Regions from separate parts of the Thiomonas sp. X19 genome, predicted to be linked through region 2. Evidence: riboswitches for the same ligand, from Rfam matches in the RefSeq annotation. Region 2 holds a riboswitch; the other holds the start of a gene.
What was found. A riboswitch is a leader RNA that binds a small molecule or an ion and turns the genes downstream of it on or off. The one in region 2 is predicted to bind thiamine pyrophosphate.
Positions count from the first base shown of each region.

Region 1: linked by a shared signal. The riboswitch ahead of thiC (phosphomethylpyrimidine synthase ThiC) and the one ahead of THIX_RS16255 (thiazole synthase) in region 2 are both predicted to bind thiamine pyrophosphate.

Region 1 is NZ_LT605203.1:1,567,086-1,578,699, forward strand. Features, by position in the region: gene THIX_RS07350 (diguanylate cyclase domain-containing protein) at 1-2,211, shown strand, start outside; gene rsmI (16S rRNA (cytidine(1402)-2'-O)-methyltransferase) at 2,503-3,465, opposite strand; gene THIX_RS07360 (YraN family protein) at 3,464-3,844, shown strand; gene THIX_RS07365 (phosphoheptose isomerase) at 3,989-4,591, shown strand; gene THIX_RS07370 (BON domain-containing protein) at 4,584-5,324, shown strand; gene ppa (inorganic diphosphatase) at 5,388-5,927, shown strand; gene nhaA (Na+/H+ antiporter NhaA) at 6,011-7,180, shown strand; gene THIX_RS07385 (DUF924 family protein) at 7,191-7,811, shown strand; TPP riboswitch at 7,883-7,998, shown strand; gene thiC (phosphomethylpyrimidine synthase ThiC) at 8,031-9,905, shown strand; gene THIX_RS07395 (FAD-dependent oxidoreductase) at 9,902-11,149, shown strand; gene thiS (sulfur carrier protein ThiS) at 11,139-11,363, shown strand; gene THIX_RS07405 (thiazole synthase) at 11,381-11,614, shown strand, end outside.
Region 2 is NZ_LT605203.1:3,369,899-3,381,512, forward strand. Features, by position in the region: gene THIX_RS16240 (U32 family peptidase) at 1-644, shown strand, start outside; gene THIX_RS16245 (SCP2 domain-containing protein) at 783-1,190, shown strand; gene ipdC (indolepyruvate/phenylpyruvate decarboxylase) at 1,306-2,943, shown strand; gene THIX_RS16255 (thiazole synthase) at 3,059-3,886, opposite strand; TPP riboswitch at 4,243-4,345, opposite strand; gene THIX_RS16260 (D-amino acid dehydrogenase) at 4,460-5,719, opposite strand; gene THIX_RS16265 (FCD domain-containing protein) at 5,819-6,595, opposite strand; gene THIX_RS16270 (L-lactate permease) at 6,884-8,533, shown strand; gene THIX_RS16275 (alpha-hydroxy acid oxidase) at 8,585-9,730, shown strand; gene THIX_RS16280 (6-carboxytetrahydropterin synthase) at 9,840-10,934, shown strand; gene THIX_RS16285 (helix-turn-helix domain-containing protein) at 11,422-11,614, shown strand, end outside.

The DNA.
Region 1 (11,614 bases), 1.8 Mb from region 2:
CCCGTGGGGATGTTCATCGCCCTTGACGCCTTCAAGTCGCGCCACCCCGAGCTGGGCGGCGCCACGGTGTTCAGCCCCGACGGGCAAATGCTCGCCAGCACGGCCAGCCGTCCGACGCGCAGCCTGCCCAATGTGCTGCAGGAGCCGGCCTATGCCGACTATCGCGACGATTTCAATCTTGCCCTGGCAACGCAAGGCTTGAGCGTTGGCCGGCCCCAATACGGGCTGCTGCTCAAGCAGTGGTTCATTCCCCTGCGCTATGCCGTGCGCGGCGCCGACGGCCAGGCGCGCTTCGTCGTGCAAACCAGCATGTTGCTGGAGCACCAACAGGCCCTGTGGCGCGGCTTGCCGACGCAGCCCGGCGTGGCCATGGGTTTGCTGCGCACCGATGGCTGGCTGATCAGCCGTTACCCCGATCAACCAAGCCATGTTTCCATCTATGGCCAGCCCGCCAAAGGAGCGCTGGTTCGAGCGTTGCGCAGCGCTGGCGACGCGTGGCGGGGCATTTACACCGGCAAGACTGCCGACGGCGAGCAGCGCGAGGGTGCCTGGGCGCGGCTGCGCGATTTCCCGATCGTCGCTTTCCTGTCCTACACGCACGACGAGGTGATGCAGATGTGGTGGGCCGATGTTCGCGCCCCGCTGCTCGCCCTCGGCGGCATGCTGGCCCTGCTGATCACGGCCTACACCTTGCTGTTGCGCAACTTCGTGCGGCGCATGGTTCGCATCCGCCGGCAAATGGATTTCGTGCGGGCCGAGGAGCTGCCCAGCAGCGGTGTGGCCGAGATCGATGCGCTGCTGCGCCAACTCGTGCGCAGCCGCGAGCACATGCGCCGCTTTGCCCGCAACCGTGAAAAAGCCCTGCTCGAAGCGGCACAGGCCGGCACCTACACCCGCTCCCTGCGCGACGGCGTGCTGGTGGCGGCCGACTCCAGCTTCGCCCGCATGCTGCAACGTCCGGTGCGCCGCCTGATCGGGCGCGAATGGGATGAGTTGTTCAATACCGTGGACGAGGTGCCGGTGGGTGAAGCCATTGGCGATGCCAAGACCCAGAAGCGGGGCGGACGCCGCCTGGTCTGGACCCGGGGCTTGCATGGCGAAACCATCTGGTTGTCCCTGGCCGAGCATGCCGAAACCACGGCGCAGGGCCATAAGGTGATCCATGGTTTGGCCATCGACGTGAGCGAACGCGAGAACCTGCTGCGCGCGGTCGAGCGCCAATCCCAGCGCCTGCAAACCCTGTGGGAGCTGGCGACGGGTTCGAGCATGGAAGACCCGGGCGTCGAAACCGGCGACGCCATCGCGTACATGCTGGCCCAGGGGCGCGATGCCCTGGACATGCAGGCGGCCATCATCTGCCTGCGCCTGGGCGACGAGTGCCACATGCTGTACGTGCAGGACCTGCATGGCCGCTTCCGCCAGGGCCAGACCCTGTCGGCCAACCATCCGCTGTGCGCCTGCGACGACCACGAAAACGGCGCTTTGTGGATTGCCGACACCAGCCTACATCCCAACCTCGCCGCGACTGCCGGCGTGCGCTCGGTGATCCGTTTGCCCCTGGTGCGGGCGCACCAAACCCTGGGTTGCCTGCTGCTCCTGGGCGATGACCCCCAGGGCGAGGAATTCGATCCAACCGACCGGCAGTACGCCGAGTTGCTGGCCGCCTGGTTCGCCCGCGTGCTGCACGACCGCAACCAGCGCGACACCTTGCTGGCGCAGGCTTATACCGATGGACTGACCGGCCTGCTCAACCGCCGCGCCGCGCAACTGCGCCTGGACGAAGCCCTGCAGTCCATGCGCCGTGGCGGCCAGTCGTTCAGCCTGGCGCTGTGCGACCTCGACCACTTCAAGCTGGTGAACGACGAATACGGTCACGCCGCCGGCGACGCCGTGTTGCGGCAGATGGCCAGCACCCTGCGCCAAGGCGTGCCACGCGGCGGCTGGGTCGCACGCTGGGGCGGCGAGGAGTTCCTCATTATGCTGCCCGGCCTGGACACCCAAGCCGCCAGTGCCGCGATGGACGTGCTGCGTCAACGCGTCGCGCAGCGCCCCTTCCTGGTGTCCGAACGCAGTCTGCACATCACTCTGAGCATCGGCATCGGCGGTTTGCAGGGCCCGCAGGACGAAGTCGTGCGCGTGCTCACCGAAGCCGACGACAGCCTCTACGAAGCCAAGCGCCAAGGCCGCAACCGCGTCATCACGATGCGGTGAGTGCGTACACGCGACAGTGCCTGCGCACTGTCGCGTGACGCACGAACGGTCTGCCGGCCTGCAAGCCGGCAAGCTCCGAGTGCGCCTGGAGGGTTGTGCCTGCGCACTGTCGCGTGACGCACGAACGGTCTGCCGGCCTGCAAGCCGGCAAGCTCCGAGTGCGCCTGGAGGGTTGTGCCTGCGCACTGTCGCGTGACGCACGAACGGTCTGCCGGCCTGCAAGCCGGCAAGCTCCGAGTGCGCTGAAGCAGTGGTTTGGTCTGCACACAGCCGCAGGACGCAGCGGTCGTTTCAGTTCTCGTCCAGACCCTGGCCCGCCTGCGCCTGCAGCCAGCGATACAGGGTCTTGCGGTCCGCCCCCAGCATCTCGGCCACCGCGGCGGCGGCGCGTGATGCTGGCAACTCACGCGCCAGTCGCAACAGCCAGCGCTGCGCCTGCGCGTCCATCGGCTCGGCGTCGCGGGCGGCTTGCAGCACCAGCACGAACTCGCCTTGCGCGCGCCGCGCATCCGCCGCCAGCCAGCCCAGCAACTCGGCCGGGCTGCCCTGCACGATGGCCTCGAACTGCTTGGTCAATTCCTTCGCCAGAATCAAGTCCGGCGGCTTGGGCAGGGCGGCTGCCAGTTGCGCCAGTTCCTCCAGGCTCTGAACGATGCGATGCGGCGCCTCGAAGCACACCCAGGCGCGCGGCGATGCCAATGCCTCGCGGTAAAAGGCCGCACGTTGTTGCTGCGTCGCCGGCACATAGCCGGCGAAGGTGTAGCCGGCGTCCAGGTCCAGGCCCGAGGCGCTCAATGCCGTCGTCACGCTGCTGGCGCCGGGCAACGCAATCACCGCATGGCCGGCCGCGCGCGCGGCACGCACCAGCACCGCGCCGGGGTCGTTGATGCCGGGTGTGCCGGCGTCGCTCACATAGGCCACGCGCTGCCCGGCGGCCAGCAGCGCCAGCATTTCGGCAGCGGCCGTCTGCTCGCGGTGGCGGTCGGCCCGCAGCAGGGGCTTGGCCAGGCCATGGGCTTGCAACAGGCGCTGGGCCATGCGGGTGTCTTCCGCTGCCACCAGGTCGCAGCGTTCCAGCATGGCCAGGGCGCGCAGGCTGATGTCGGCAAGGTTGCCGATGGGCGTGGCCACCACCAGCAGGCAGCCCGGCGGCAGCGACTGGCCCGCGCATAATTGCCGCGCCGCGGCCAGCGCCGCAGGCGCGCCGTGGCCCGCTGGCGATGGGGAAATGGGCATGGAGGATGTGGGAGACATGAGGCAAGACCCGGCAAAGGCCGCCACCCGCCCGCCAGGACAGGTGGGCGCCCTGGCGGAGGATGCGGCCTGGAACTACCTGCAGCGGCAGGGGCTGCAATTGGTGGAGCGCAATTATCGGGTGCGCGGCGGCGAGATCGACATCATCGCCCGCGATTCCAAAGGCCCGCTGGTGTTCGTCGAGGTCCGCGCACGCGCCAGCGCGGCCTTCGGTGGCGCCTCCGCCAGCGTGGACGCGCGCAAACGCGCCCGCATCCTGCTGGCCGCGCGGCATTACCTCATGCGCTTCCCTGGCGAGATGGCCTGCCGTTTCGACGTGGTCGCCATCGAAGGCGGGCAGCTGCACTGGATTCGCGACGCCTTCGATGCCGATGGTTGAGGGCCGGCCTGTCCGCCTGTTTCAAGTGCAAGCGAGTACATCCGGCACTGACAGAGCGACGCCGGCGCATGGGCTTGCATCCGCCAAGCCATCCGGAGCCGGGGAATAATGGAGGCCTTTGCTTTTCTTCCTGGTACTCGAACCATGCTTGAACAACGCATCCAACAGCAGTTTCGCGAGAGCGCAGAACTGAAGCAGCAGGCGGCCGCCCTGATGGCCGAGCCTGTGGCGCAGGCCGTGGCCTGCATCGCCAATGCGGTGAGCAACGGCGGCAAGGTTCTGGTGTGCGGCAATGGCGGCTCGGCTGCCGACTCGCAGCACTTCGCCGCCGAGCTGGTGGGCCGCTTCGAGCGCGAGCGCATGGAGCTCGCGGCCATTGCGCTGACCACCGACACGTCCGTCCTCACCGCGCTGGCCAACGACTTCGGCTTCGACCAGGTGTTCTCGCGCCAGGTGCGCGCCCTGGGCCAGCCGGGCGATGTGCTGGTGGCCATTTCCACCAGCGGCAATTCGCCCAGCGTGCTGGAGGCCGTGCGCGCCGCGCAGGAGCGCGACCTGCTGGTGGTGGGCCTGAGCGGCAAGGGCGGCGGCCAAATGACCGCGATGCTGCGCGAGCAGGACGTGCATCTGTGCGTGCCGCACGACCGCACCGCGCGCATCCAGGAGGTGCACCTGCTCATGCTGCACTGCATTTGTGACGGCGTAGACTGGACCTTGATGGGCGACCCGGAGGATTCCAATGACTGACCGCACGACTTTCCGCTTGAGTACATGGTTCAACGCCGTATGCCGCAACGCGGGCCGCGTGTCTCGCAAGATGCCCTTGTCCCGCGCCGGCCTGGTGCTCATGGGCGCCATTGCCGCCACCCAGTTGCAGGGTTGTTTCATCCTGGGAGCCGCCGCCGTGGGCGGCGCCGCGCTGGTGGCGACCGACCGCCGCACCGTCGGCGCCCAGCTCGAAGACCAGACCATCCAGGTCAAGGCCGCATCGCAGATCAGCAATGCCCTGCGCGGCAATGGCAATGTCAGCGTCAATTGCTACAACCAGCAGGTGCTGATCACCGGCCAGGTGCCGACCGAGGCCTACAAGCAGCAGGTGCAGCGGATCGTGGCCGACATTCCCAACGTCAAGGCCGTGCTCGACGAGGTCGTGGTCGGCCCCAACTCCACCTTGGGCCAACAGGCCGAAGACACCTTCATCACCTCCAAGGTTCGCGCCTCGTTCATCGACGACAAACAGCTGTACTCGCAGGCCTTCAAGATCACGACTTCGGCCGGCGTGGTGTATCTGCAGGGCATCGTCACCCAGGCCGAGGCCGATCAGGCCAGCGCCGTGGCCAGTGCGGTGTCGGGCGTGAAGAAAGTGGTGACCCTGTTCAACATCATCACGCCGCAGCAGCTGCAGGGCATCTACAAGAACACCTCGCAGACCCCGGTCACGCCTCCCGGCAATCCGCCCACAACTCCGGCAACGCCCTGAGCAGGGCCGCGTGCGTGTGGCGCCCGCGGCCGTCTTTTTCTCTTCCACCCAGGTGAACTTCCCATGAGCTTGCTTCACGTTCCCGCAGGCAAAAGCCTGCCCGACGATTTCAACGTGGTCATCGAAATTCCCGCCGGCGCCCCGCCGGTGAAGTACGAGGTCGACAAGGCCAGCGGCGCGTTGTTCGTCGACCGCTTCATGTCCACCGCCATGCACTATCCGTGCAACTACGGCTACATCCCGCAAACCCTGTCGGAAGACGGCGATCCGGTGGATGTGCTGGTGGTCACCCCCATTCCCCTGGTGCACGGCTGCGTGGTGCGCTGCCGCCCGGTGGGCATGTTGAAGATGACCGACGAGGCCGGCCCCGACGCCAAGCTCATCGCCGTGCCGGTGGACAAGCTGCTGCCCATGTACCGCAACATCCGCAAGCCCGAAGACCTGACGCCGGAATTGCTCAAGCAGGTCGAGCACTTCTTCAACCACTACAAGGATCTCGAAGCCGGCAAGTGGGTGAAGACCGAAGGCTGGGCTGGCGCCGACGCCGCCCGCGCCGAAATCAGCGCCGGCGCCAAGCGCTACAGCGAACACGCCAAGGGCTGACGCCTTGTGCCCCGTCGCGCACACGCAACGGGCACATGACGGGGGCTTGACGTGCGCATAGCGCACATCGTGGGCCTAAGGGCATGAGTGCCGCCACTGCACCGAACAACGCCAGCAACGCCGCCGCCCGCTCCGGCCTGATGCTGGCGGCCAGTGCGGTGCTCGGTCTGGTGCTGATGAACAGCCCGCTGGCCGCCCTCTGGCAGGGTCTGCTGCAAACCACCTGGGGCGTGCATCTCGGCCCGCTGCATCTGGTGGAAAGCAATCTGCTGTGGATCAACGATGCGCTCATGGCCCTGTTCTTCCTGCAGGTGGGCATCGAGATCAAGCGCGAATGGTTGTTCGGCGCCCTGGCCGACCCTCGTGCCCGCGCGCTGCCGGTGGCCGCCGCACTCGGCGGCATGGTGGTGCCGGCGCTGGTGTTCGTCGCGCTCAATCTTGGCGACTCGGCGGCTCTGGGCGGCTGGGCCGTTCCCGCTGCCACCGACATCGCTTTCGCTCTCGGCCTCATGGCCTTGCTGGCACGCGGCTTGCCGCCACAGGCACGGGTTTTCCTCACCGCGGTGGCGGTGCTCGACGATCTTGGCGCGGTGCTCATCATCGCCGCGTTCTACACCGCGCAAATCTCTGGCGCCATGCTGGCCGCCGCGGTGGCTACCGCGCTGCTCATGGTGCTGCTGCAAGGCTTCGGCGTGCGTCGCGCCTGGCCCTATCTGCTGCTCGGCGTGCTGCTGTGGCTGTTCGTGCTCAAGTCCGGCATTCATGCCACCGTTGCCGGCGTGCTCACCGGCTTGCTGCTGCCGCAGACCCGCGCGGGTGGCGCCGGCGCCAAGGTCGAGCATGCGCTCGCACCCTACGTCTCCTGGCTGGTGCTGCCGCTGTTCGCGCTGGCCAATGCCGGCGTGGTGTTGGGAGCATCGGCCCTGGCCTTGCTGGGCCATGGGGTGACCTGGGGTGTGGCGCTGGGGCTGGTGCTGGGCAAACCCGTCGGCATTCTTGCGGGCGTGGGCATGGTGGCCTGGCTGGCCGACGGCCTGCCGCGTGGCTATTCCTGGCGCCTGATGGCCCCGGTGGCCGCGTTTTGCGGTGTGGGCTTCACCATGTCCTTGTTCATCGCCGGCTTGGCTTTCAACGCCGATGCGCAGGAATTCGACGCCGCCAAGATTGGCGTGCTGCTGGGCACGGTGCTGGCGCTGGCGGCCGGGGCGTTGATTGCGCGCCGGCTCTACCCGGCCGCCCGCCGCGCTGTCTGAGGCTCGCGTCATGCCACATTCCGATCCGCCCGAGAAAGCCGCCGAACTGCTGCGCTACTGGTTTGGCGAGGCGCCGCACGACGTCCAAGCCACCTGGACGGCGCGTCGTGCGCTGTGGTTCGGCAAGGACGCCGCCGTGGACGCCGACATCCGCGCCCGTTTCGGTGCCCTGCAGCTGCAGGCGGCTGCGGGTGCGCTGGCGAGTTGGACGAACTCCCCACGCGGCGCCCTCGCGCTGCTCCTGCTGCTGGACCAGTGCCCGCGCAATCTGTTTCGCGCCACGCCGCGGGCCTTCGCCACTGACCCGCAAGCCCTGCGTCAGGCGTTGGCGATGGTCGACGCGGGGGACGATGCGCGCCTGTGGCCCATCGAGCGCGTGTTCGTTTATTTGCCGCTCGAGCATGCCGAGGACCTTGCGGTGCAGGAACAGTCGGTGGCCTTGTTCGCCGCGCTGGGCGACGCCGCGCCGCAAGTCGACCGTGCGCGCTTCGAAGACTTCCTCGATTTCGCCCAGCGCCACCACGCCATCATTGCCCGCTTCGGCCGTTTTCCACATCGCAACGCCATCCTCGGCCGCGCCAGCAGCCCGGAAGAACTCGTCTTTCTCCGGCAGCCGGGTTCGGGGTTCTGATCGGTGGGGTGCAATCCCGCGAGACTGGCGCGGTCGTTGCGCAGGGCATACTTGGTGCGGCCTATACTTGGCTTTGCTTGTCGGAGTGCCGTGCATCGGAAGTTGCCTGGCTGAGATCGCAACACTGCGAAATCCGCTGAACCTGATCGGGACCATCCCCGCGTAGGAAACCAAGTCGCCCCATGCGCTTCGGCAGGCCAACCACTCCAGGAGGCCACCATGTCCGAAGTTCGCCGCGCCGTCGATCCCGAGCGCCTGTCCAGCCGCATCACCCGCACCCCGTTTCCGGCCTCGAGCAAGGTCTACACCGAAGGCCCGCAAGGCGTCAGCGTGCCCTGGCGTGAAATCGCGCTGTCCGACACCTTGATGCAGGAGTCGCCCACCGTCACGCGCCTGCTGAAAAACGCGCCGCTGCGGGTGTACGACACTTCCGGCCCCTACACCGACCCGCAGGCCGCCATCGACGTGCGCGCCGGCTTGCCCAAGCTGCGCGCCGCGTGGATTGCCGCACGTGCCGACACTGAGCAGCTCTCCGGCCCCAGCAGCACCTTCGGCCGGCAGCGCGCGCACGATCCCGCCACCGCCGCGCTGCGCTTCGCCCAGCCGCCGGCGCCGCGCCGCGCCAAGCTTGGGGCCAACGTCAGCCAGATGCACTACGCGCGCCAAGGCATCGTCACGCCCGAGATGGAGTACATCGCGCTGCGCGAGAACCTGCTGCGCGCGCAGCTGCCCGACGCCCTGGCGCAGAACGGCGGCCAGCACCGCGGCACCTGGTTCGGCATGCGGCATGAGATTTCCGGCGAATTCGTGCGCCAGGAAGTGGCCGCGGGCCGCGCGGTGATCCCGGCCAACATCAACCATCCCGAGATCGAGCCGATGATCATCGGCCGCAACTTCCTCACCAAGGTCAACGCCAACATCGGCAACTCGGCCGTCACCAGCGACATCGAGGACGAGGTCGACAAGATGGTGTGGTCCATCCGCTGGGGCGCCGACACCGTGATGGATCTGTCCACCGGCAAGCACATCCACGAAACCCGCGAATGGATCGTGCGCAACAGCCCCGTGCCCATCGGCACCGTGCCCATCTACCAGGCGCTGGAAAAGGTGAACGGCGTGGCCGAGGATCTCACCTGGGAGCTGTTCCGCGACACGCTCGTCGAGCAGGCCGAGCAGGGCGTGGACTACTTCACCATCCATGCCGGCGTGCTGCTGCGCTACGTGCCGCTGACGGCCAACCGCATGACCGGCATCGTTTCGCGCGGCGGCTCCATCATGGCCAAGTGGTGCCTGGCGCATCACCAGGAGAACTTCCTCTACACGCAGTTCGAAGAGATCTGCGACATCATGAAGGCCTACGACGTCACCTTCTCGCTGGGCGACGGCCTGCGCCCCGGCTCCATTGCCGACGCCAACGACGAGGCGCAGTTCAGCGAGCTGCACACCCTCGGCGAGCTGACGCAGATCGCCTGGAAGCACGACGTGCAGGTGATGATCGAAGGTCCCGGCCACGTGCCACTGCACATGGTGGCGGTCAACGTGGAGGAGGAACTCAAGCACTGCTTCGAGGCGCCGTTCTACACCCTGGGTCCGCTGACCACCGACATCGCGCCCGGCTACGACCACATCACCAGCGCCATCGGCGCGGCCAACATCGGCTGGGCCGGCACCGCCATGCTGTGTTACGTCACGCCCAAGGAGCACCTCGGGCTGCCCGACCGCAACGACGTCAAGCAGGGGCTGATCGCCTACAAGATCGCCGCCCACGCCTCCGACCTCGCCAAGGGCTATCCCGGCGCGCAGCTGTGGGACAACGCCATTTCCCGCGCCCGCTTCGAGTTCCGCTGGGAAGACCAGTTCCGCCTCGCGCTCGACCCCGACACCGCGCGCGCCTTCCACGACGAGACCCTGCCCAAGGAAGCGGCCAAGACGGCGCATTTCTGCTCCATGTGCGGCCCCAAGTTCTGCTCGATGAAAATCAGCCAGGACATCCGCGCCGCGGCGCAAAGCCAGGTGGCGGCGGGCGACCTCAAGCAGGAACTGGCGCGCAAGGCCGAGGAGTTCCGCAAGACTGGAAGCGAGATCTATCTGTGAACGCCACGCCGGGCCGCGCCGATGCCTTCCCTCCCCAACCCTCCCCCCAGGGTGGGGAGGGAGTGCGGGAGCCTGCTTCGCGCAGCGCGGTTCTCACCTCCCCCGCGGGTGGGGGAGGTCGGGAGGGGGATGCGCCCCGCATCGGCATCGCCGGCGCGGGACTCGCTGGCCGGTTGCTGGCCTGGCGCCTGCTGCGCGCGGGCTATGTCGTCGAGCTGTTCGACGCCCACGCCCGTGCCGACCGCAGCAGCGCCGGACCCACCGCCGCGGCCATGCTCTCGCCCACCGCCGAGCTTGCGGCGGCCGACGCGGGCATCCACGCCCTGGGCGTGGCGTCGCTGTCCATCTGGCCGCAGTGGCTGGCCGAGCTGCACGCGCAGACCGGGCGCGAGGTGTATTTCCGCCGCGAGGGCACGCTGGTCGTGGCGCACGCCGCCGACCGTGGCGCGCTCGACCATTACACCGCGCTGCTGCGCGCGCACCTGCCGGCAGGTGGCGAGGACGCGTCGATGCAGGCGCTGGGCGGCAAGCAGATTTCCGCGCTCGAACCCCTGCTCGCCGCGCGCTTCACGCAGGGCCTCTACCTGCCGCAGGAAGGCCAGCTCGCCAACGACCAGCTCTATGCCGCCCTGGCCGCCGCGCTCGACGCCGGCCTGGCCGCCTGCGGCGGCGCCTGGCACGAGGGCGCGGCGATCGACGTCGTGGAGCCCGCCGCGCTGGTCGACACCCACGGCCGGCGCCACGGCTTCGACCTCGCGGTGGACTGCCGCGGCATCGGCGCCAGGAACGGCGTTCCCGGCCTGCACGGCGTGCGCGGCGAGGTACTCACCGTGTTTGCGCCCGGGGTGAGCCTGCGCCGCCCGGTGCGCCTCATCCATCCGCGCTACGCCATCTACGTCGCCCCGCGCCCCGGCGGCCAGTTCGTCGTCGGCGCCACCGAGCTCGACAGCGAGGACGCCGGCCCGCCCACGCTGCGCTCCACGCTCGAACTCGGCAGCGCCCTCTATAGCCTGCACCCCGAATTCGGCGAGGCCCGCGTGCTGCGCCTGGCCGCCGCGCTGCGCCCGGCGTTGCCCGACCACCATCCCGTCGCCGGGCTGGACGCGGGCGGGGTGTGGCGCATCAACGGCCTGTTCCGCCACGGCTACCTCATCGCTCCCGCGCTGGTGCGGCAGGTGGAGCAGGGCATCGCCGAGGCGCTGGGAGCACCGGGGCCGCAAACGGAGTTGCGTCATGCCGCCTGAGTCCGCCGCGCGCACCCTCTGGCTCAACGGCCAGGCCGTGCAGACGTGCGCAGGCACGCTGCATGCGCTGCTCGCCGAACGCGGGCTCGACGCCGCGCCGCGCGCCTTCGCCTGCGCCGTCAACGGCACCTTCATACCCCGCGCGCGCTGGGCCGAACAGCCGCTGGCCGCGCAGGACCGCATTGACATCGTCGCCCCGGTGGTGGGCGGCTGAACCGAGGAAGATTGGCCATGGACACCGACATCACAGCCCCCGAACCGCTGGTGCAGACCAGCTTGGGCCAGCCTGCGCCGCGCGACGCCCCGTCCCAACCCAGCCCACGAAACGGGGAGGGAGTGGCCCCGCCTCCCCAACGGGGCGGCGAAGAGCCCGAGGGGTCTTCGAAACGCCGCGTCGCGCCGCTCTCTCCCGCCCCACCCCCTGTGGGAGGCCGGGTGGGGGAGGCGCCGACGCCGGTCACCGAT
Region 2 (11,614 bases):
TCCAGGCCCTTGTGCAGGCGCGGCGTGGGCCGCGTGATCTCCAGCCCTTTGTTCTCGGCCCCCATCTCAACATCTACAGCCGGGAGGCGCTTTTGGAACATGCCGCCTGGGGCGCAGGGCGATGGGTTGCCCCAGCGGAGCAATCGCTGGATGCCATTGCCTGCGTGAACCCAAGGGGCAATCCGGTGCGCGCGGTCAGTGGAGACGAGATCCCCACCGAGATTTGGGCTTTTGGGCGCCTGCCACTTTCATTCTCGGCGCGATGCTTCACCGCGCGGCATCATCACTTGCACAAGGACTCCTGTGCGTTCCGCTGCCTTGATGATGCGGACGGACTCTTGCTCAGCAGCAGCGAGGGCCAACCCTTCCTTTGTTTGAACGGAACCCAGGTTCAGTCAGCCGGCGTGCAAGCCCTGATCGGGGAGGCCCAGGCCCTGCAACAGGCGGGCGTCTCGCGCCTTCGGCTATCGCCTTGCAGCCAGGGCTTCATGGAAGTGCTCGCGCAGTTCGACGCCGTTTACAACCAGGGGGCATCGGCCGATGACGCACTGGCGACCCTGCGTGCGATGCGCTTGCCGGGCGCCTTGGTCAATGGTTACGCCCACCGCCAGCCCGGCATGCAATTTGTTCTGAACAGTGCCTGACGCCGAAGCGGCGTTGCTCTGGCAGAACTCCATCAAGGAATGTTGAACATGCCCATGTCGAAGCATGACTTCGCGATTTCGAGCGACGTTCCCCAGGGCGCTTCTGCCCGTTGGCTGAACGCCCTGGGGAGTGCCGCCGTGCACATTGCCGCATCCATTCCCGAACCGTTGCGCCAAGTCGTTCGCGCGTTGCCGATGCAACCTCCATCGTTTGCGCTGGCACGCCTGCTTGATCGCGTTTTGCTCCCGCACCTGGATTCCGAGACGCATTCGGCGTGGTCTGGGCGGGCGGTTTGCCTGGATCTCGAAGACCTTGGGCTGCGACTTCGCTTGCGGCTGAACGCTCAGGGGTTCAGGGTCGCGCCACTCGATGACCCCGCTGCGGTCACCATCCGCAGCACGAGCGCGTCCCTATGGCGCCTGGTGCGAGGCATCGACGATGCCGACCGGCTGTTTTTTGAGCGCGCACTGGTGATGGAAGGCGATACCGAATTCGGGTTGATGTTGAAAAACACGCTCGATGCCATCGGCCCCTTATGGCGCTGAGTACCGGCAAGCGATGACTGAAACCTGCGCGAACCGTCGAACCCGGCTTGGCGTATCGACCGATCGGTACGGCAGCCATGTGCATGCAACGCTTTCAAACCCGACGAGCCTGGAAATGACGACCACACTGACCGCACGCTTGCTGCAGGCCCTGAAACAGCGAGGGGCTACCGAAATTTTCGGGATTCCCGGCGACTTTGCCCTACCGCTTTTTCGCGAATTCGAGCGCTGCGCCGCCCTGCCCCTCTACACGCTTTCCCACGAACCAGGAGTCGGTTTCGCGGCGGATGCTGCCGCACGCCTGCGCGGCGGTTTGGGAGTGGCGGCCGTCACCTATGGAGCCGGCGCACTGAACATGGTCAACGCCGTGGCTGGCGCCTACGCCGAACGTGTCCCCGTGGTCGTGATCTCCGGAGCACCCGCCACGCACGAGGCCGCCAGCGGCTATCTGCTGCACCATCAGGTCAAGACCCTGGATTCGCAGTGGAAGATTTATCAGGAAATAACCGTCGATCGTGCCAGGTTGGATGATCCGTCCACCGCGCCGCAACACATTGCACGGGTGCTCGACACAGCACTGCGCGCATCACGTCCCGTCTACATCGAGATACCGCGGGACATGCCTGGACGGATCTGCGAGGCAGTACCCACCCTCCCCTGGCCCAAGCATGATGCGGAGGCTCTGGCCACCTGCGCCGATGAACTGCTATCGCGCCTGCAAGGCGCACAACACCCCGTCCTGATGGTTGGCGTGGAAGTGCGGCGCTACGCGCTGGAATCCCGCGTGGCCGAACTCACGCGCAGACTGGGGATTCCCGTGGTGACCAGTTTCATGGGGCGCGGTTTGTTGACCGGAGCCGAGGTTCCTCTGCGCGGCACCTATCTGGGTCTGGCTGGAGACCCGGCCATCGCCACCGAGGTTGAAAACTCCGATGCGCTGCTGCTGCTCGGCGTGATCGTGTCGGACACCAATTTTGCCGTGTCGGCCCAACGCATCGATCTTCGGCACGCCATCCAGGCGCTTGAGGGTCGTGTGGTGATGGGGCATCATGTCTACCCTGACGTACCGCTCGCGGCGCTGATCGATGCCCTGCTGGAGCGGGTACCGGCCGCGCAGGTCCAGCGGGCCGAACAGCGCTCGGAGGTTTTTTCACTCCCCGCAGAAGACGCTGAAGACGCGCCAGTCAACCCGCTCGACATTGCTGCTGCCGTCAACTCGTTGATGCAACGGCATGGCGCGATGCCGCTTGCCAGCGATGTCGGGGATTGCCTGTTCACGGCCATGGACATCGGGCCGACCGAACTCATCGCCCCAGGCTACTACGCGACCATGGGCTATGGCGTGCCGGCAGGGCTGGGCCTGCAGGCGTCCACGGGGCAGCGCCCCATCATTCTGGTCGGTGACGGTGCCTTTCAAATGACAGGGTGGGAATTGGGCAATGCCTGCCACTATGGATGGGATCCCATCGTTCTAGTCTTCAATAACTCGGCATGGGAAATGCTCCAGGTGTTCGAGCCTGGCGCTCGCTTCACCGCATTGCCGACGTGGGACTTTGCGTCGATGGCGACTGGCATGGGGGGTGACGGCGTTGTGGTGCGCACGCGCCTGGAACTCAAAAATGCGCTCGAGCATGCCCATGCCACGCGAGGACGTTTTCAGTTGCTGGACATTCGACTGGCACCGGGGGCGCTGTCACCAACGCTGGAGCGGTATGTGCACGCTGTGCGGCGGTTGTCGGCACCGGCTGGGTAGAACTCATCAACCGGCCAAAGCCATGCTGCCGAACCACTGCGCCGCGGGTGGCCTGGCCTTGGACGATGCTGAACAAACCTCCGCGATGCGCACGAGAGGCTTGTTCAGCGTAGGCCTAAACGCAGGGTCGAGGATTCTGGGATCTCGCGCCGGTCGGTGTGCTCGGGATTGCGCGATCGTGCTTGGCGATGGCGCCAGCTCGCCAAGCCCGGCGTCCTGCCTCAATCGCCAGCGCGAAGGCTCGCGCCATCTCGACCGGATCGCGCGAGCGCGACACCGCCGAGCACAGCAGCACGGCATCGAACCCCATCTCCATGGCTTGTGCGGCATGCGAAGGCGTACCGAGGCCGGCGTCCACGATCAGGGTGGCATCCGGCAGACGTTCGCGCAGCGTGCGCAGTGCGAACGGGTTGAGCAAGCCCTGTCCTGAACCGATGGGCGCGCCCCAGGGCATCAGCACCTCGCAGCCCGCGTCAAGCAGGCGCCGACAGGTCAACAGGTCATCCGTGCAGTAGGGCCAGACGACAAAACCCTCACGCACCAGCACGCGCGCGGCTTCCACGAGTTCGACGGGATCGGGCTGCAGGGTGTGCTCCTCGCCGATCACTTCGAGCTTGACCCAATGGGTCTGATAGAGCTCGCGTGCCATGTGCGCCATTTCGATCGCATCGCGCGCGCTGTAACACCCGGCGGTATTGGGCAGCAAACGTGCGCCACATGTCTCCAGGGTCTCGCGCAGGGCGGCGACGAAGCCATCGCTTTCCTGCGCAGCAAGAACCCGTTTGAGACCGACGGTCACGACCTGCGCGCCGGAGGCGCGAATCGAATCGCTCAGGGCCTGCGGCGATGGGTAGCTGGCGCTGCCCAACAGGAATCGGCTCTCGAGCTTGACGCCCGCGACACTCCAACCAGCGTCAGCGCCAGTCGTTGATTCTCGATACATGGCTTGAGTCCTTTGTCAGTTCAAGTCTGACGGTGGGTCTAAAAAAGAGAATGAGGTCGCCTACAGCGACCCTGCGCAGGGGTGCCGGGCTGCCGTGCCTGTGGTGGCGTCGTGCCAACGCCCGGACATCGCTGGCGTGCGGCATGGGCCAAGCATTCGCCCGCGCATGCACGCTCGGCCGTCTCGGAGCGCGAGCTTGCAAGATAGGTTTGGGGCTGTGCGGGAGTCGGGCTGTACGTCGGCAAGCTGTGTGTGAGCAAACTGCCATCCGCATGCATGTCAAGCCCCCTTCGATCGTGATGCAACTGAGTGTTCGGAGGGTGCCCCAGGCGACTGGCGCTTTCGGGGCGCCGCCAGCCTGGAATCCAAGCTCTCCTTCCGCCGGGACTAACCGGTTCAAGTTCGCGGGTTTGGTTTGACCATCTCAGCGCGTCGATTCGTGCACCCCGGAGCAGTGGAAATTCTGGCACAAGACGGCATGGCCGTCAATGCGACCAGCCGTCGATGCGCGTGTCGAAGACCGCACAAGATTCGCCCAACCAAGTGGGGCCCCAGGTCGTTTGCTCGAATGCGCTATGCGCCGCCGACGAACGAGAAATCGGCTTCTGGCTCGAGCCCGCTGATGATGCGCGCGATGCTCTTGCCTGAGCCGCAAGACAGGGTCCAGCCCAGGCTGCCGTGGCCGGTATTGAGAAAGAGATTGCGCAGGCGACTGCGCCCGATGATGGGGACGTTGCCCGGTGTCGCCGGGCGCAGGCCGGTCCAGAACCGCGCTTGCGCGCCGTCTCCCGCGCCCGGAAAGAGTTCCTCGACCCGTTCGAGGATGGCCTCGCAGCGCTTACGGTCAAGGTTTCGCTCATAGCCATTCAACTCGGCCGTACCTGCGATGCGCAAGCGATTGCCAAGGCGCGAAAACACGAGTTTGCAGGCATCGTCGCTCAACGAAACCTGGTGCGCCATCGCGGGGTCCTTCACCGGCATGGTCACCGAGTAGCCCTTGAGCGGATAGATGGGAAGCTCGATGCCCAGCGGCTTGGCGAGCAAGGCGCTCGTACTTCCCATCGCGAGCACGTAGGCATCGCCGCGTATGCATTGAAAGCGGCCATCCTCGTCGGTCGCCTCAACGTGGTCGATCTGCCCTCCCGCTTCATGCAGCGCAGTGACGGTGTGGCTCATCAAGAACTGCACGCCGTCGTCTTCGCAGCGCCCGGCGAGCTCGCGGGCAAAACAGTTCGCATCTCCCGACTCGTCCTCGGCGGTGAACGTGGCTCCGACGAGCTTGGCGCCGGTATGCCCCAGCGCGGGCTCGATGCGCACGGCCTCGTCGGCGGAAATGACGCGTCGATCACAGCCCAAGGCACGCATCCGGGCTGCAGCAATCGCCACGTTTTCAAATGCCTTGCGGCTTGTGTAGAAATGGAGAATGCCCTGTGCGCGGTGGTCATAGGCGATACCGCGCTCCTGGCGGAGTTGCCGCAGCACCTCACGGCTGTAGGTGCCGAGGCGAATCAGCTGCGCCGTATTGCGACTCGTACGCCCCGGTCGACATTCCGCCAGGAACTGCATGCCCCAGCGCCACTGCCTCGGGTCCATGCGCAAGCGGAACCGCAGCGGAGCATCCGCCCTTCCGAGCCACTTCAACAGTTGTAATGGCGCACTCGGGTTGGCCCATGGCTCGGCGTTGCTCACGGAAATCTGGCCCCCGTTGGCAAAGCTGGTTTCCGCGGCTGGTTTGGCCTGGCGGTCGACCACCGTGACCTCGTGACCCTGCTGACGCAGGAAGTACGCCGATGCGATGCCGATCAGACCGGCGCCGAGAACGATCACTTTCATCGGATGTCCCTAGGAAAATCTGCTTGCGAGGAAACGCGCCCCGGCGAGCCAGGTCCAAGCCACTGCGCTGACCGGAGCGAAGGCCAGCCCGCTCGGATGCTACGAGCCGGCTCCATGGTCCGACGGCGAAAGAGACCCCGTTTGAATGCGACGCTTGGCGCTTTCAATGCGCAATTCTTCCAGCGCAGTTTCGGACATGTTTTTCTGCACAAAAGCAATATGCTGCCTTGCGGCCAGCGCTGCGGCTTGCGAACTGCGGGCGCGCATTTTCTCCCAGATGTCCCGGTGTTGCTCGCGCAACTGCTGCCACTTCTCGGGGTGGGCATGCAGGTAGCGCAGATTTTTTTCCACATGATCCTGAATCAGTCGATGCAGGCTTGCACTGAGATGCGCGATCAGGACGTTATGGGATGCTTCGGCGATCGCTTGGTGAAATTCAACATCATTTTTGATGCAAGCCTGAAGGTCGTCTTGCTCATAGGCCAACTCCAACGCATCGAACGCCACACCGATGCGTTTCAGGTCGAAATCATTGGCACGTTCCGACGCCAATAGCGCGGCCTGGCTTTCCAGCATGTGCCGGAATTCCAACAGGTCGTGCTGCAGGGTCGGATGTCCGCTGAGCATATCTCTCCACGGATCGACGAAGCTTGCCTGCAGCCTGTCGGTCACGACCGTGCCCCCGCCCTGGCGCGTGCGTATCAGGCCTTTGGAGACCAATTTTTGCAGCCCTTCACGCAGGGATGGCCGTGACACACCAAGCTGCTCGGCCAGCTCACGCTCAGGCGGCAGACGATCCCCGGCCCTCAAGGAGCCCTCGAGGATGCGCCGTTCAAGGTCGCTTGCGATCGTATCCGACAGTTTGATGATATCCATGTGTATTGCCTCGTCCATTCCGGTATGACCAATTTTATTTTAAATCGAGGAAGCTTTTCAAATTCCGACAGATTCAGTCTTCTTTGCTGATTTCTTGACGATATGAAGGAACACCTTTCTAATAGACATAGGTCTTACCAAATGACCAATACTTTTTGAAAGCGTGAGGCTACAGAGACTCCAACCAGGGGTCGCGCCGAGAGTCGCCCGCACATCAAGCGTGCGAGTTGACGTCACCGAAGAGCGCAAGCCATTCCCAATCCATTCAACTTCCTGGAAGGAGACTCCATGACTCTGTCGACCGCCCTGCCTGCGGGCATTCTTTTTGCGCAGCCGCTGACGCCTGTAGCGGGCTCGCTGCTGCTGTCGTTTCTGGTGGCGGCCATACCCATTGCGGTGGCGCTCATCCTGCTCGGGGTGCTGCGCCGCCCCGCCTGGCAGGCCTCGCTGGCCGGGCTGATCGTGGGCCTTCTCGTGGCCGTGGCGGTGTGGGGCATGCCCGTGGGCCTGGCCTTGAACGCCGTTGCCGCGGGCATGGCGCTGGCGCTGGCGCCGGTGATGTGGATCGTCTTCAACGCCTTGCTGCTGTACAACGTGGCGGTCCAGTCCGGGCGCTTCGAGCAGTTTCGCCAATGGATGCTGGACCACCTGCCCGACGACCGCCGCCTGGTGCTGCTGGTGGTGGCGTTTTCCTTCGGCTGCCTGCTCGAAGGCATCGCCGGCTTCGGCACCCCGGTGGCCATCACCAGCGCCCTGCTCATCGGCCTGGGCTTTCCCGCCCTGGAGGCCCTCACCTACACCCTGATCTTCAACACCGCCCCGGTGGCCTTCGGCGCCCTGGGCGTGCCCATCACGGTGCTGGGGGCCGTCACCAGCATGCACCCGGACACCCTGGGGGCGATGGTGGGGCGGCAACTGCCGTTTTTTGCCTTCCTGCTGCCGTTTTATGTCGTCGGCCTGTACGGGGGGCTGAAATCGATCGCCAAGCTGTGGCCGGCGCTGCTGGTCTCGGGCGGCAGCTTTGCGCTCACGCAGTTCGCCACCTCCAACTTCATCAGCTACCAGCTCACCGACGTGCTGGCCTCGCTGGTGTCGCTCCTCGTCACCGTGGCCTTTCTCAAGACCTGGAAGCCCGAACCCGACCCGGCCTTTGCCGTGATGCGCACGCAGGCGCCGGCCCGGGGCGCGGCGCGCGTGGGCTATGGCGGCTGGATGCCGTGGGTCGTGGTCTCGGTGGTGGTCATCGTCTGGGTCAACCTCAAGCTGTTCCTGATCGGCGACACCCAGGTGCTGTGGCCCGGCTTGAACCAGGCGGTGTTCATCACCCTGTACCACAAGCCCTATGTGGCGCTGTGGGACTTTCAGCCCATGGGCACGGGCACGGCGATCCTGCTGTCGGCCATCATCGCGGCGGCTTGGACGCGCACCGGCGCGGGGGCGTTCTTCGGGTGTGTGAAGCGCACCTGGGTGCAGACGCGCATCGCCATCGCCACGGTGATGATGATCGTGGGCCTGGCCTTCTTGCTCAATTACTCGGGCATGAGCTACACGCTGGGCATGGGCGTGGCCTCCACCGGCGCGCTCTTCCCGCTGGTGTCGGCGTTCCTGGGCTGGATTGCGGTGTTTCTCTCCGGCAGCGACACCTCGGGCAACGCCCTGTTCGGCAACCTGCAGGTGGTGGCGGCGCATCAGCTGAACCTGAACCCGGTGCTGATGGCCGCCACCAACTCCTCGGGCGGGGTGATGGGCAAAATGATCTCGCCGCAAAACATCGCCACGGGCGTGTCCACGACGGCTCTCAAGGGCCACGAGGGCGCGGTGTTCGCCCGCACCTTCTGGCACAGTGTGCTGCTCACCCTGCTGCTGGGCTTGCTCGTCTTCGCCCAACAACACTGGCTATCCTGGATGATCCCGGCGATCAAGATCGTCCATCCCTGACCCTCAGGGCCTCCCCCTGGGGGCCCTCTGCAGTCCACACAAGGTGACATCATGGCAACCATGACCTGCATTGAAGATCTGCGCGTTCTCGCCAAGCGAAGGGTTCCGCGGATGTTTTACGACTATGCCGATTCAGGCTCCTGGACCGAGACGACCTATCGTTCCAATCAAGATGATTTCCAGCGCATCAAGCTCCGGCAGCGAGTGGCCGTCGACGTCGATCAGCGCTCGTTGCGATCGCGGATGATCGGGCAGGATGTCGCCATGCCGGTGGCGCTCGCGCCAACGGGCCTGACCGGGATGCAACATGCTGACGGCGAGATTCTGGCTGCGCGCGCGGCGGAGAAATGTGGCGTGCCCTTCACCCTCTCGACCATGAGCATCTGCTCCATCGAAGACGTCGCGGCACATACCAAGGCGCCATTCTGGTTCCAGCTCTACGTGATGCGCGACCGCGACTTCATCGAGCGTTTGATCGACCGCGCCAAGGCCGCCCGTTGCTCGGCCTTGATGCTCACCTTGGATTTGCAGATCCTGGGGCAACGCCACAAGGATTTGAAGAATGGCCTGTCGGCACCACCGAAACCGACCCTGGCCAATCTGCTCAATCTGGCGACAAAGCCAAGATGGGGCTTGGGCATGCTGGGAACCCGCAGGCATGGCTTCGGCAACATCGTCGGGCATGTCAAGGGGGTCGAGGACATGGGGTCGCTATCGGCCTGGACCAGCCAGCAATTTGACCCACGCCTGACATGGGAAGACGTGGCGTGGATCAAGAAGTGCTGGGGTGGCAAGCTGATTCTCAAGGGCGTCATGGACGCCGAGGATGCGCAGCGTGCCGCAGACTCGGGCGCGGATGCCCTCATTGTCTCCAACCACGGCGGACGCCAGCTTGATGGCGCGCCGAGCTCGATCTCGGCGCTGCCGGCCATCGTCGATGCCGTCGGTTCGCGCATCGAGGTTTGGATCGATGGCGGAATCCGCTCGGGCCAGGACGTGCTCAAGGCCGTCGCGCTGGGCGCAAAGGGCACCTTGATCGGTCGAGCCTTTCTGTACGGCCTGGGCGCTCAGGGCCAAGCTGGCGTCGAGCACTGTCTCAATATCATTCGGAATGAATTGGACATAACCATGGCATTTTGTGGGAAAACGGATATCCATCAGATCGATCGCGGCGTTTTACAGCACTCCCCTTGGTAATTGCCTGGCCATGGGTGGCTGCGTCTCGGCTTGAACGGCATCCTGGTCATCGAGACATGCGCCTCATGCAGATCGATGAAGACGGCGCCCACAGCAATCCGGAGCATGCATGGCCCCCCTCCTCTTGACCGTCGCGACAGGCGGCTTCGAGTCCGCCCGTCACATGGCTCTGCTCCCTGACGGTGACCGTCGTCGCAATCTGCATGGCCATGGCTTTCGGGCTTCGGTATTCGCGGAACTGCCAGACGGTTGGGCGCCTTTCCCCGGGGGCGAGGTGCCTGCCCTGCAGGGGCACATGCAGCAGGTTCTCGAACCGCTGAACTACGCACTCCTGAACCAGGTCATCGACCAGCCCACCGATGAGAATATTGCCCGCTGGGTTCGCAAGCACCTGGCGTTGCCGGGCATCCATCGCCTCGCGGTCCAAAGTACGGCAAACCAGGGCGTAGACCTCGACCGCGACGGGATGGTGCAGGTATGGCGGCGGTACCCCTTTCAAGCCGCCCACCGATTGCCGAACGTACCGATGGGGCACAAATGTGGCCGCATGCACGGCCATGGTTTCCAGGCCATCGTGCACGCGAACCAAACCCCCGGATCACGGCCTCTCGGCATCGACTACGACCAGCTCGACGAGGTTTGGGAGCCTTTGCACAACACCCTGAACCACACCTGCCTCAACGACATGGATGGTTTGAGCAACCCCACCAGCGAGCTCATCTCATCGTGGCTGTGGGCGCGTCTCAAGCCGACGTTGCCTGAACTGTCCAGGATCGACGTGTTCGAGACAGCCTCGAGCGGTGCCAACTTTGACGGCCGTGACTACGGCATTTGGAAGGACTTCACACTCGATAGTGCGGTGCAACTTCAACGCGCACCTGTCGGGAGCCGCGAGAGCGCGATCCATGGCCACACCTTCAGGTTGCGGCTACACCTGTGTGCACCCATCGACACCGTGATGGGTTGGACCGTCGATTTCGGAGACGTGAAGACGATCTTCGAGCCCGTGTTCAGGCGCCTTGATCATCAGCCCCTGCATGAGATGGCCGAACTACATGATGCTGATACGGCGAGCATCGCCGAGTGGATTTACAGAACGACCAAGGTGAGTTTGCCCCAACTGGTTCGCGTGGAACTCTTCGAAACCCAAGGATGCGGCTCGGTCGTCACCGAAAACCTCATGATTCCGGCTCTGCCGGTGTAGACGATGACCGACTCGGCCCGATCTGCGGCCTGGCGTCCGCGACGCCAGTGCAGTTGCAACGACCGCACGACAGGACAGCGGCCGAGACCAGCCTGTGGGGTTGCCGTCGCAGCAGATGCGGCCTGACAGCCCGATCGCTGGCAACATTTCGACAAATCTTTGGTGCTGCTACGCACCATGAGACCTGCCTTTGTTTGATGCGTGTCAAATTTGCTCGGAAATGGGGCCTGGAGAATACCCCCAGTGCCTTTCGCACACGCCTTGAAGAGGACTTCATCATGCGGATGTCCGCGCACGTTTGCACGCATACACCAGCTCGTTGCGGGCTCAGCCGTTGGCGCTGCAAGCCGCGATCCCTCGCCGTCACCGCGCCGTCGTTATTGGGCTCGATCCTGTTCAGCGCCCCGGCCCAAACCCTACAGATGCACTGCCAGGATGTGCAATGAACACGCGAACACCTGCCCGTCAAGAACTCCAAGGGCGCGGCATGCGCGACACGGAAGTGAAAAGCCTGAGTGCCGGCATCGGCGTCGTCAGCGAGTTGAGGTCCGTTCCTGACGCCACGATCCATCGTGTGAACCATGTCGATCCCTGTGATCAATGCTTTCAAAGCCGATCCTGCCTGCAGGCTGCCTTGCTGCGTGATGGATCGATGGATCGTCGCGGTGTGCCAGGAGCCG